3 regions of the Clostridium sp. LY3-2 genome follow, and region 2 is predicted to be linked to each of the others. Evidence: predicted binding sites of a transcription regulator. Region 2 holds the regulator's gene; each other region holds the start of a gene.
The links. The regulator HrcA, encoded in region 2, represses chaperone genes, less so after heat shock. The targets are predictions, from matches to a motif close to TGTTAGCACTCNNNNNNNNNGAGTGCTAACA.

Region 1 (4,300 bases), on a different contig from region 2:
TTGGTGCAATATCAGATAAGAGTTTTATAGTGCCTGTATCTAAGATATTATCTAAAAAAGAAGAAGTCTATGCAATAGTAGCGCCAGCTATAACAGGTCAGTTTGGAAATAAAGTAACTTACGGACAAATAAAAAATGCTATAAAAAAACTAGGGTTTAAAGATATGGTAGAAGCTGCTTGTGGAGCAGATTTAGTTACTATAAATGAATGTAAAGAATTTAAAGAAAGAATGGAAAACGGTGAAAAGTATATGACAAACTCTTGCTGCAGAGCTTTTGTTGAATATGTAGAAAAGAAATATAACACAGAAAAGGATAAGATATCAAATACAGTTTCACCTATGATAGCGACAGGAAAAGTATTAAAACATAAGTATAAGGAATGTAAAACAGTATTTATAGGGCCTTGTACTGCTAAAAAAAGTGAAGGAATAAAGTTTGGAAAAGACTCTATAGATTACGTTATAACTTTCGAAGAATTGTTTGCACTTTTAGATGCATTTGAGATAGATATAGAATCATTAGAAGACGATATAGTAGAAGATGGGACTATATTTGGAAGAAATTTTGGAATGAGTGGTGGTGTATCTTCAGCTATAGAGAATTATATAAAAGAGAATAATTTAGAGATAGATTTTACTCCAGTTAAAGTATCTGGAGGGATAGAACTTAAAAAAACTTTAGCTATGGCTAAATTAGGAAAACTTAATGGGAACTTTATTGAAGGAATGATGTGTGAAGGCGGGTGTATTAACGGAGCTGGAGTTATAGTACAGAGTAATAGAGCTAAAGCTTCTTTTATAAAGTTAAATAAAGTAAATCCTAAAGAAAAAGTATCAGAAGTAGAGGGTATAGACTTAGAAAAAGAGAAAGATTAAGGGGAATTTAAGTGGGGATATTAGGATTAAAAAATAGTGGCGAGAGAAAAGAATCAACAGTAGAACAGATGATAAACTTCTTTTTATATACTTTAATATATTTATTACCGTTTATATATAGCCCTTTTGGAAGTGAGAGCTATTACTTTCCTAAAGCTATATTTCTTTGGATAATAAGTTTAATAATACTTATATTATTACTTAAAGATAAAAAGGTAAAATTAGATACTATAACAAAGGTAATTATAATATTTTTAGGACTTATAGTTATATCAACTATATTTTCTATGGACTTTACTAAATCAATAGTAGGGGGAAGAAGAAGGTATGAAGGGTTACTTAGCTTTTTATCTTACGGAGTATTGTTTATAGCAGCTAAAAATTACTTAAAGATTACTAAGAGAAGTATAAATATAATGATGATACTAGGTGCAATAATGTCTATCTACGGGGTTTTTCAATTTTACGGGATAGACCCAGTTCCTAGGGATTATTTTCATAGCACTTTAATGGAATGTTACGGGTTTATAGGACACAGAAACTTTTTTAGTAGTTATCTTTTAATATTGCTTGGAATATCTATAAGTGTGTTTATTTTTTATGACGTAAAAAGTTATCTTATATACTCTCTAATATTTTTTGCAGCCTTAGTTGGAACTATGACTAGAGGCGGGTGGTTAAGTTTAGCCGCAGTTTGCTTTATAGGTTTATTTTTCATCCTTAAAAGGAAAAATGCCTTAAAGAGAGCTATAATTATAGTTATATCCTTCACTTGTATATTTTTTGCTATGAATTACTTTAAAGGTGGAGAGATAAAAGATAGGTTTGAAACTATAAAAGAGGATATTAGTGATGTTACTCATAGCTCTGGGTCTGGAAGGGTTGCAATTTATGAAGCATCTACTTATATTATAAAATCAAAACCGCTACTTGGAACTGGCACTTCAAACTTTTGGGAAGGAATAAAAGAATTTGCACCTAGTTCTGGATTTTGGTGGAACGAGCAACCAAACGTAATAGTAGATAAGGCGCATAATGAATATTTAAATATTGCAGCGACTACAGGAATTCCGTCTTTAATTGCATATATTCTATTAGTTATATTAATACTAAAAAAGGTATTTGAAAATAAAGATGATGATAAATTTAAAGTTTTAGTAATAGTTATATTAGGGTATTTGATACAAGCTTTATTTAATATAAGTGTTGTTAGTGTTGCTCCTATATTTTGGGTGATTTTAGGAGTATCATCTAATCCTAAAATTATTAAAGAAATAAAATAAGAGGTAATAAGATTAAGAAAATTAGAGTAATATAGAAATATATTGCTCTAATCTATTGTAATTAGAAATATTAATTTAAAATTTCAAGAAAAAAAGTTTGAAATAAATAAATATTAAATATATCATAATATTAGAGTTTAGCACTCTAAGAGTAAGAGTGCTAATAAAAAATAAAGGAGGGGTACTTATGAATATAAAACCGTTAGGTGACAGAGTTGTTATTAAAAAATTAGAAGCAGAAGAAAAAACTAAAAGTGGAATAGTGCTTACAGGAACTGCAAAAGAGAGACCGCAAGAAGCTGAGGTTGTTGCAGTGGGGCCAGGTGCTATAGTTGATGGCAAAAGAATAGAGATGGAAGTTAAAGTTTCAGATAAAGTATTATATTCTAAATACGCAGGAACTGAAGTTAAATATGATGGAGAAGAATATATAATATTAAAGCAAGAAGATATACTTGCAATAGTTTATTAGGAGGTATTTTTTATGGCTAAGATGATTAAATTCGGTGAAGAATCTAGAAGAGCTATGCAAATAGGTGTAGATAAATTAGCAGATACAGTAAAAGTTACACTTGGACCAAAGGGAAGAAATGTTTTACTTGAGAAAAAGTTTGGAGCACCTCTTATTACTAACGATGGTGTATCAATAGCAAGAGAGATAGAACTTGAAGACCCTTACGAAAATATGGGAGCTCAATTAGTAAAAGAAGTTGCAACTAAAACTAACGATGTTGCAGGTGATGGTACTACTACAGCAACTCTTTTAGCTCAAGCTATAATAAGAGAAGGACTTAAAAACGTAACAGCAGGAGCTAATCCTATGCTTATAAGAACAGGTATAAATATGGCTGTAGAAGAGGCTGTTAAAAAGATAAAAGAGATATCTAAACCTGTTAATGGAAAAGAAGATATAGCTAGAGTTGCAGCTATTTCAGCAGCTGATGAAAGCGTAGGTAAACTTATAGCGGATGCTATGGAAAGAGTAGGTAACGAAGGGGTTATAACTGTAGAAGAATCAAGATCTATGGGAACTGAACTTGATGTAGTTGAAGGTATGCAGTTTGATAGAGGATATGTATCACCTTATATGGTTACAGATACAGAAAAGATGGAAGCTATCTTAGATAATCCTTTAATACTTATTACAGATAAAAAAATCAATAACATTCAAGAAATCTTACCTGTACTTGAGCAAATAGTTCAAACTGGTAAAAAACTTTTAATTATAGCTGACGATATAGAAGGCGAAGCTATGGCTACTTTAGTAGTTAACAAATTAAGAGGAACATTTAACTGCGTTGCTGTTAAAGCGCCAGGTTTTGGAGATAGAAGAAAAGAAATGCTTCAAGATATAGCTATTCTTACTGGAGGTAGTGTAATTTCAGAAGAATTAGGTTACGACTTAAAAGATGTAACTTTAGAGATGCTTGGAACTTCAGAAAGCGTAAAAATCACTAAAGACAACACTACTATTATAAATGGTAAAGGTGATAGTGAAGAAATAAAAGCTAGAGTAAGCTTAATTAAGAATCAATTAGAAGAAAGCACTTCAGAATTCGATAAAGAAAAGCTTCAAGAAAGACTTGCAAAACTTGCAGGTGGAGTTGCTGTAGTTAAAGTAGGTGCAGCTACTGAAACAGAACTTAAAGAAAGAAAGTTAAGAATAGAAGATGCTTTAGCTGCAACAAAAGCGGCTGTAGAAGAAGGAATAGTTCCAGGCGGTGGAACAGCTTACGTTACAGTTTTAAATGATGTATCAAAATTAACATCAGATATATACGAAGTTAAAGTTGGTATTGATATAATTATTAAAGCACTTGAAGAGCCTATGAGACAGATTGCAACAAACTCAGGAGTTGAAGCTTCTGTAATAATAGATAGAGTTAGAAATAGCGAAATCGGAATAGGATACGATGCTTTAAGAAATCAATACGTAAATATGATTAAACAAGGTATAGTAGACCCAACTAAAGTTACAAGATCTGCTCTTCAAAATGCAGCATCAGTTTCAGCTACATTCTTAACAACAGAAGCTGCAGTTGTTGATATAAAAGAAAAAAATGCAGTTATGCCAGAGCCTGGAATGGGTATGGATGGAATGTATTAATTAAAAAAATAAAAAAATTTTATTAAAAAGCT
Region 2 (4,300 bases):
CTTTTGAAGGATCTTTTCCTATAAATTCTTTAACTGCATCTTGAACAGCTGGAATTCTTGTTGAACCACCAACTAATAATACTTTATCTATATCGTTAATTGAAAGATTTGCATCTTGTAATGATTTTCTGATTGGTTCTATAGTTCTTTGAACTAAGTCGTGAGTTAATTCGTTGAATTTAGCTCTAGTTAAGTTCATATCTATATGTTTTGGTCCTGTTGCATCAGCTGTGATAAATGGTAAGTTGATGTTTGTTTGAGTTGATGATGATAACTCAATTTTAGCTTTTTCAGCAGCTTCTTTTAATCTTTGAAGAGCCATTTTATCGTTTCTTAAATCTATTCCATTTTCAGCTTTGAATGTTTCTGCAATGTGGTTTATAACTGCGTTATCGAAATCATCTCCACCTAGTTTTGTATCTCCGTTTGTTGATAAAACTTCAAATACACCATCTCCAAGTTCTAGGATAGATACGTCGAATGTACCACCACCTAAGTCATAAACTAATACTTTTTCTTCGTGGTCTACTTTATCTAAACCGTAAGCAAGCGCTGCTGCTGTTGGTTCGTTTATTATTCTTAAAACTTCAAGTCCAGCAATTCTACCTGCGTCTTTAGTTGCTTGTCTTTCAGCATCATTAAAGTATGCTGGAACTGTAATAACTGCTTGGTTTACAGTTTCTCCTAAGTAACTTTCTGCATCTGCTTTTAATTTTTGAAGTATCATTGCTGATATTTCTTGTGGTGAGTAATCTTTATCATCAATTTTCACTTTAAAATCAGTACCCATATGTCTTTTGATTGACATTATTGTTTTATCAGGGTTTGTGATTGCTTGTCTTTTAGCTACCTGTCCTACTAATCTTTCTCCATTTGCTTGGAAAGATACTACTGATGGAGTAGTTCTTGAACCTTCAGCGTTAGTTATAACTACTGGTTCTCCACCTTCCATAACTGCTACACATGAGTTAGTTGTTCCTAAGTCAATTCCTATAATTTTTCCCATAATCTATTCCTCCTTAAAACAAGTTCTTATGCCTTGCCATTAAAAATTCTTTATTTTTTATTATATATAATGTAAAGTTTCTAAACTAGTTAGCAACCTTTACCATTGTATGTCTTATTACTTTGTCGCCTCTTTTATATCCCTTTTGGAATACTTCAGCTACTGAATTTTCTTTAAAATTTTCATCTTGAACGTGTGCTACTGCTTGATGCACGTTAGGATCAAATCCTTCTTCTGTACTTATAAGTTCTACTCCAAGTCTATCTAGTGAGTTTTGGAAGCCTTTTAGTGTCATTTCAACACCTTTTTTCATATCTTCAACAGAACCTTCTGCTTCTACTGCTCTTTCTAGATTATCAAGATTTGGTACGATTTCTTTAAGTACGTCTACACATGCATCTGTGTAAATTCCTTCTTTTTCTTTTGCAGTTCTTTTTCTAAAGTTATCATACTCAGCTGTTACTCTAAGTAATCTGTCTTTAAGAGTTTCTAGTTCACTGTTTAATTTTTTTATTTCCTCTTTGCTCTTTTTAAACATTTGAACCTCATCCTCTTCTTCTTTATTTTCTGAAGCTTCTTCTTTATTTTCTGAAGCTTCTTCTTTAGAATCATTTAATTCTTCTTTTGATTCATTTTCAACTTCATTCGTTTCAATGTTTTCTGCATTTTCTTCTGAGTTTTCTAACGTTTCTTCGTTTTCTAACTTTTCTTTGTTATCTTCCATGCGCTCACACCCCATTTTCTTATTTATCTGATTTACCTCGTAAGGTTTTATTCAATTCGTTCATGACCTGTGCCATTATCGCTATTACTTTAGAATAATTAATCCTTCTTGGTCCAATAAGTCCAATAGTCCCTTTAGCATTATTGCCTAACGAGTATTCACAAGATATAACAGAGCATTCACTAGCTTCAGGCAAGTAATTTTCTTCGCCTATTTTTATAGTTATATCTTTATTAGGTTCTAATAATTCAAGTACACACTCTTTATCGTGTAAAAGCGAAAGAATTTTCTTTGCTTTATCGATATCGTTATATTCAGGATAGTTGAATATATTTGTTGTACCTTCCATAAATACTCTAGAAGTATCATCTTCCTTTAAGCAATTGTAAAGTGCTGGTAGTATAGCATTGAAAAGTTCATCATGCCCTCCTAGATCTTCTTTTAAGTTATTAATAACTTCAAGATTTATTTGATCTATAGTTAGATTAACTAAGTTCTTATTTAATAAGTAATTAATCTCTTCTATAGACCCGGTTTCAGGTGCATAATTTACTTTAATAAGATTATTTTTTACAAGGCCACTATCAGTAACTATAACTGCAAGTAAGCTTCTATCATCTACTTTAACTATCTGAATAGATTTAACTCTACTCATCTTCATAGATGGGGTACTTACAATACAAGTTAAATTAGTTAACTCTGAAAGAAGTTCGCTTGCACTTTTTACAATCTTATTAACTTCAAGCATAGCTGAGTCGATGAGGTATTGCTTTATTCTAAGCTCTTCATCTTTGCTTAACATCTGTTGATCCATAATTGAATCTACATAGAGTCTATATCCCTTACTTGAAGGAATCCTACCTGCTGATGTATGAGGCTGTTCTAAAAAACCTAAATCCTCTAAATCAGACATCTCATTCCTTATCGTAGCGGATCCTACTCCTAGGTCATGGTTTTTAGCTATTGTTCTTGAACCTACAGGTTCGCCTGTTCTAATGTAATCATTTATAATAGCTTCAAGTATTTTTATCTTTCTGTCATCAATAATCATACCATCACCTCTATTTGTTAGCACTCACTATTATCGAGTGCTAATGACTACAATACAAATATATGACGATTAAACTTTTTTGTCAATAATTTAAATTCTTAAATTTTAAAGTCTAACCGCCTTTATTTTTATTTTTCTTTAATTTTCTTCAAAATACTCTTTTATACTAATTATTTTAAATTATTTTTCACCTTTTTTGACTTTTATTTAATAAAGTCAGATAATATGTAATTTGAAATTTCTATCCCCTTAGGAGTAAATTTCAAATTACCTCCTTCTATAGTTAAAGCGTTAGTTTTAATATACTTTTCTATAACTTCTTCATATATAGAAAAAATGCTAACTTTAAATCTTTTTTCAAACTCTTTAAGGTTTATTCCATCTATTAACCTTAAACCTAAGAAAATAAATTCTTCAATATCTTCCTTTTCTGAGTTCTTAGATTTCGTTTCTATTACAGTATGCCCTTCATTTATATTTTTTATATACTTTTCTATATCATCAATATTTTTAAATCTCTCGCCTTCTACATAAGAACTAGATGATACACCTACTCCTAAATAATCTTCTAGTTTCCAATAAACTATGTTATGTTTACACTCTTTATCTTTTTTAGAGTAGTTTGATATCTCGTATTGATGATATCCTTTTTCTTCTAATAGCTCTTTAGCCTTACTATACATTTCTCTTTCTTCTTCTTCACTTGGCAATTTCAACATATCTTTTTCATATAAATTATAAAAAGGCGTTCCTTCTTCAATAATCAAACTATAAACTGAAATATGATTTGGGTTTAATTTTAAAACATCATTTAAAGTATTTAAAAATTCACCTAAATTTTGATTTGGAAGACCAAACATCAAATCAATATTGATATTTGTAATTCCACCTTTTATTAGCTCCTCATAATTATCTTTGAAAATTTTAAAAGTATGAATTCTACCTATCTCTTTTAAAAGATTGTCATTTGTAGTTTGAAGTCCTAAGCTTACTCTATTTATTCCGTTATCTTTTATTATTTCTATCTTCTTTTTATTTAATGTACCAGGGTTACATTCTATTGTTTTTTCAGCATCTTTTTTATATGTTAAATTATTCAAAGTCTTTAAAAGAATCTCTAAATCCTCTTCATCTAAATAAGAAGGTGTTCCTCCCCCTATAAATAAAGTATTTATAATTTTATCTTTTGATTTTTCTTCTATCTCTTTGCATAAAGCTAATATATAATCTTTTTTTAAATGATCCTTCCCTCCATAAGACGGAAAATCACAATATAAACATTTTGACTTACAAAAAGGTATATGAACATATAATGATAGTTCTTTCATAAATACACTCCTATTTTTTATTTTCTTTACTAAAAATTATATATCTATATATAATTTGATACAAATTTAAAATATATAATTTCTAAAAAAATAAAAGAGACTAAATTTTTAGCCTCTTTTAACTATATATAAAACTTTATTATAATAAAGTTTCAGCTTCTCTTTTTAATGATTCTAATTCTAAATTTTCA
Region 3 (4,300 bases), on a different contig from region 2:
ATTATGATATGGTAAGTAGACCTTGGTTTGAAGAAGCTTTTAAAGAAAATATGGAAGGTAAAAAAGTTATAATTACACCTATGCATAGAGATTACTTTAATGATAGATATACTATCTCCATTGTATCTTTCATTAAGGATAAAAATCATAAGGTTCTAGGATGTGTAATTTTAAATACATATATGGATACCTTCACAAGGTATATGGGAGATCTTTACGGAGACGATGGTAATGTAAAGATGTTTATAAAATTGCTTGATGGCAAATACTACGATTACTATAGCGGAATTAAAACCTTAGATGAGATTAAAAGTCAAAAAGGTGTTCATATAGTAGATAATGGTAACATGCTTTTTGCTTTTAATAGTAATGCTTCTACTATTCACAGGGTTATAAGTAATGTAAACACCATTAATTTAGTTATGTTTGTAGTATTTATTTTATTGACATTAGTTTCATTTATCGTAGTTAAAAAGAAAATTTTAGGTTCTCTTCTTTTAAATATAAATAAGCTTAAAAATATTTTAGTTTATTTAAATAAATATGATGAAGAAAAGTTTGAAAGTAAAAAAGGTTTTGAGCAGTTAGATTTTATAGTTAATGCCTTTGATGAAGCTATAGATGAAAAAGCTAGGGAGTATATTTTATATGATTCTTTAACTAAGGTTTTAAATAGAAAAGGCTTATTAGAAGAATTTAATAGAGAGTCTAAAAAGGGCAGGGAATTTGCAATTATATTTATAGATTTAAATAAATTTAAAAATATAAATGATGTTTACGGCCATTTAGCAGGAGATGATTACCTTAAAGGGTTCTCTAAAATGCTATCTAAAGCACTTAAAAATAGAGGAGTTTTAGCTAGGGTTTCAGGAGATGAGTTTGTAATTTTATATAAAAATTATACCTCAAAGATGGAACTTAAAAGTTTCTTTAAAAATAATGTTTTTAAAGTTTTTAAAGAAAATAGACTTTTAGATAAAAAGCTTTTGGTTACTTTTTCAGCAGGTGCAGCAATTTACCCAGCTGACGGTAATACTTTAAGCGATCTTATAAAGAAAAGTGACTTTATGATGTATACAAACAAAAAGAAAGGTTCTAGTGATGAATTAGCATTTTTTGATGATAAGGGATATAAGGAATCAGAGGAAGGGGAAACTATATCTATAGAGTTAGAAGAAGCTATAAAAAATAATGAATTGTTTTTAAAATATCAACCTATAGTAAATAGGGATTTAAAAGTAGTTAAAGCAGAAGCTTTAATTAGGTGGGAAAACAAAAAACTAGGGTTTGTTCCACCAGATAAGTTTATAAAAATAGCTGAAGAAACTAGAGAAATAATTAAAATAGGTTATTTTGTTATAGATAGGCTTTGCAAAGATATTAAAATAATTAAAGAATCAGGAATAAATGATGTTGTGTTTAACGTTAATGTTTCTGCAATTCAGCTTTTAGAGCCAAGCTTTGCATTTAAAGCTAAGAAGATAGTTGAAAAAAATAATCTTAAATGCAGGGATATCTGTATAGAGATAACTGAATCAGTTATGATTGAAGAAGAGGAAGTATCTTTAAAGAATTTAGATTTATTAAAGCTTTACGGATTTAAGTTATCTTTAGATGACTTTGGAACAGGCTATACATCCTTTGCTTATTTAAAGAAATTTAAAGGAGAATCTTTAAAGATAGATAAGACTATTTTAGATGATGCTGTAGATAATGAGTATAGAATTATAAACAGTATAAAAGAAATCGGGGAAGAATTAGACTTTAATGTTGTTATTGAGGGAGTAGAGAGAAAAGAGCAGTTTGAAGCTTTAAGTAAGATAGGCTGTAACTACTTCCAAGGGTTTTATTTTTCAAAACCAATAATGATTAATGAATTAAAAGATTTTATAAATAAGAGTTAAAGCTATGCTATTTTTAGTATAGCTTTTTTTCTATAGAGTTGACATTAATTAGGAATAGTGTTATATATTTTATTAGGGATTAGCACTCTAAGGGTGAGAGTGCTAACACATAGAATATTTTAATTGAAGGGGAGTAATTCAAGATGTCAAAGAGAGAATTTAAAGCAGAATCAAAAAGATTATTAGACATTGTAATTAACTCAATCTATACAAACAGAGAGATATTTTTAAGAGAGTTAATTTCAAATGCCAGCGATGCAACAGATAAGGTTTATTACAAAACTTTAGAGGACAGTAACCTTACTTTTAATAAAGATGATTACTTTATTAAAATCGTCCCAAACAAAGAAGAGAGAACTTTAACTATCCAAGATAGAGGGATAGGGATGACTAAAGAAGAACTTGATGATAACTTAGGTGTTATAGCAAAAAGTGGATCTTTAGCATTTAAAAAGGAAAATGAATTAAAAGACGGGTTTGATATAATAGGTCAATTCGGAGTAGGTTTTTATTCAGGATTTTTAGTATCAGATAAGATGACTGTTATATCTAAAGCCTTAGGTTCAGACAAAGCTTATAAGTGGGAATCTGACGGGGTAGACGGATATACTATAGAAGACGCTGAGAAAGAAAATATAGGAACTTCTGTAATCTTACACTTAAAAGAAAATACTGAAGACGAAAATTATGATGAATTCTTAGAAGAATATAAATTAAGAAGTTTAATTAAAAAATACTCAGACTTTATAAGATATCCAATCAAATTAGATATAGTTAAGTCAGAATTAAAAGAAGGAACTGAAGATGAATACGAAGAAAAAGTTTCAGAAGAAACTGTAAACAGTATGGTTCCACTTTGGAGAAGAAACAAAAAAGAATTAACAGATGAAGATTATAATAACTTCTACATTGAGAAAAGATTTGGGTTTGATAAACCTTTAAGACATATGCATATAAGTGTTGATGGAATGATAAGCTACAACTCAATTTTATATATTCCAGAAAATACTCCGTACGATTATTACACTAAGGAATACGAAAAAGGCTTAGAACTTTACTCAAATGGAGTATTAATAATGGAAAAATGCTCAGAGCTTTTACCAGATTACTTTGGATTTGTAAAAGGTATAGTAGATTCAGCTGACCTTTCACTTAATATTTCAAGAGAGATGCTTCAACACGACAGACAACTTAGCCGTATAGCTAAAAACATTAAAAACAAAATCAAAAACGAATTAGAATCTATGCTTAAAAACGATAGAGAAGCATACGAAAAATTCTATAAATCATTTGGAAGACAACTTAAATACGGAATTTATGATGACTTTGGAATGAATAAAGACGACTTAAAAGATTTAATTATGTTCTATTCTTCAAAAGAAAAGAAAATGGTTACTTTAAATGAGTACGTAGAAAGAATGGCAGAAGATCAAAAATATATCTACTACGCAGTTGGAGAATCAAACGAAAGAATAGAAAAAATGCCTCAAACTGAGATGCTTTTAGACAAAGGATACGAAATTTTATACTTCACAGAAGATATAGATGAATTCTCAATAAAAGTTCTTATGAACTACAAAGAAAAAGAGTTTAAATCAGTTTCAAGCGGAGATTTAGGAATTGAATCTAAAGAAGAAAATGAAAAAGAAAACGAAGAAAACAAAGATTTATTCTCTATGATGAAAGAAGCTTTAGGAGATAAAGTAACAGAAGTTAGAGCGTCTAATAGACTTAAAAATTATCCAGTTTGCCTTTCATCAGAAGGAGAACTTTCAATAGAGATGGAAAAAATCTTAAATGCTATGCCAAACAACGAAAAGCTTAAAGCAAAAAGAATATTAGAAGTAAATACAAACCACGAAGTATTTAACTCATTAAAATCATCTATGGAAAGTGATAAAGAAAAATTCAGCCTTTACACAAATCTTTTATACAACCAAGCGTTATTAGTAGAAGGTTTAAATATAGAAGACCCAGTTGAATTTACAAATGATATCTGTAAGTTAATGAAATAGTAAATCTTGCCCTGTAGTTTTTAATTAGACTACAGGGTTTTTATTTACAATTATATGTAAAAATTATACAATTAAATAGGGGTGTAGTATGTTTATAATAAAATTTATAGTATTAATCGTATTAGCTTTACTATTAGATAAAATACTAGAGCCACTTTATAAGAAAATTTTAGTTGGGGATGGAAGAAGACAAAAGAAGCTATTTATAATTTTAATAGGATTATTTTTATTACTTCTTGCAGAAGGGTTAGAATTTCAAAATTCAGAAATCATTAAAGGATTAGTTTTAGTAGAAACTGTGTTTGCAAGTAGTTATGCTAATGAAAATTGCACAGAATAAAGAGTAAATTAGACAATAGACTAAAATATTTATTTTGGTCT

Region 1: the regulator HrcA is predicted to act here: its motif matches at 2,297-2,327, upstream of groES (co-chaperone GroES).
Region 3: the regulator HrcA is predicted to act here: its motif matches at 1,982-2,012, upstream of htpG (molecular chaperone HtpG).

Annotation. Positions count from the first base shown of each region.
Region 1 is NZ_JAMDLQ010000022.1:127,808-132,107, forward strand. Features, by position in the region: gene M4I33_RS08000 (4Fe-4S dicluster domain-containing protein) at 1-878, shown strand, start outside; gene M4I33_RS08005 (O-antigen ligase) at 890-2,161, shown strand; gene groES (co-chaperone GroES) at 2,349-2,633, shown strand; gene groL (chaperonin GroEL) at 2,646-4,268, shown strand.
Region 2 is NZ_JAMDLQ010000007.1:33,932-38,231, forward strand. Features, by position in the region: gene dnaK (molecular chaperone DnaK) at 1-1,006, opposite strand, end outside; gene grpE (nucleotide exchange factor GrpE) at 1,092-1,730, opposite strand; gene hrcA (heat-inducible transcriptional repressor HrcA) at 1,750-2,781, opposite strand; gene hemW (radical SAM family heme chaperone HemW) at 2,985-4,109, opposite strand; gene M4I33_RS01265 (hypothetical protein) at 4,249-4,300, opposite strand, start outside.
Region 3 is NZ_JAMDLQ010000015.1:89,817-94,116, reverse strand. Features, by position in the region: gene M4I33_RS05150 (EAL domain-containing protein) at 1-1,904, shown strand, start outside; gene htpG (molecular chaperone HtpG) at 2,048-3,919, shown strand; gene M4I33_RS05140 (hypothetical protein) at 4,008-4,259, shown strand.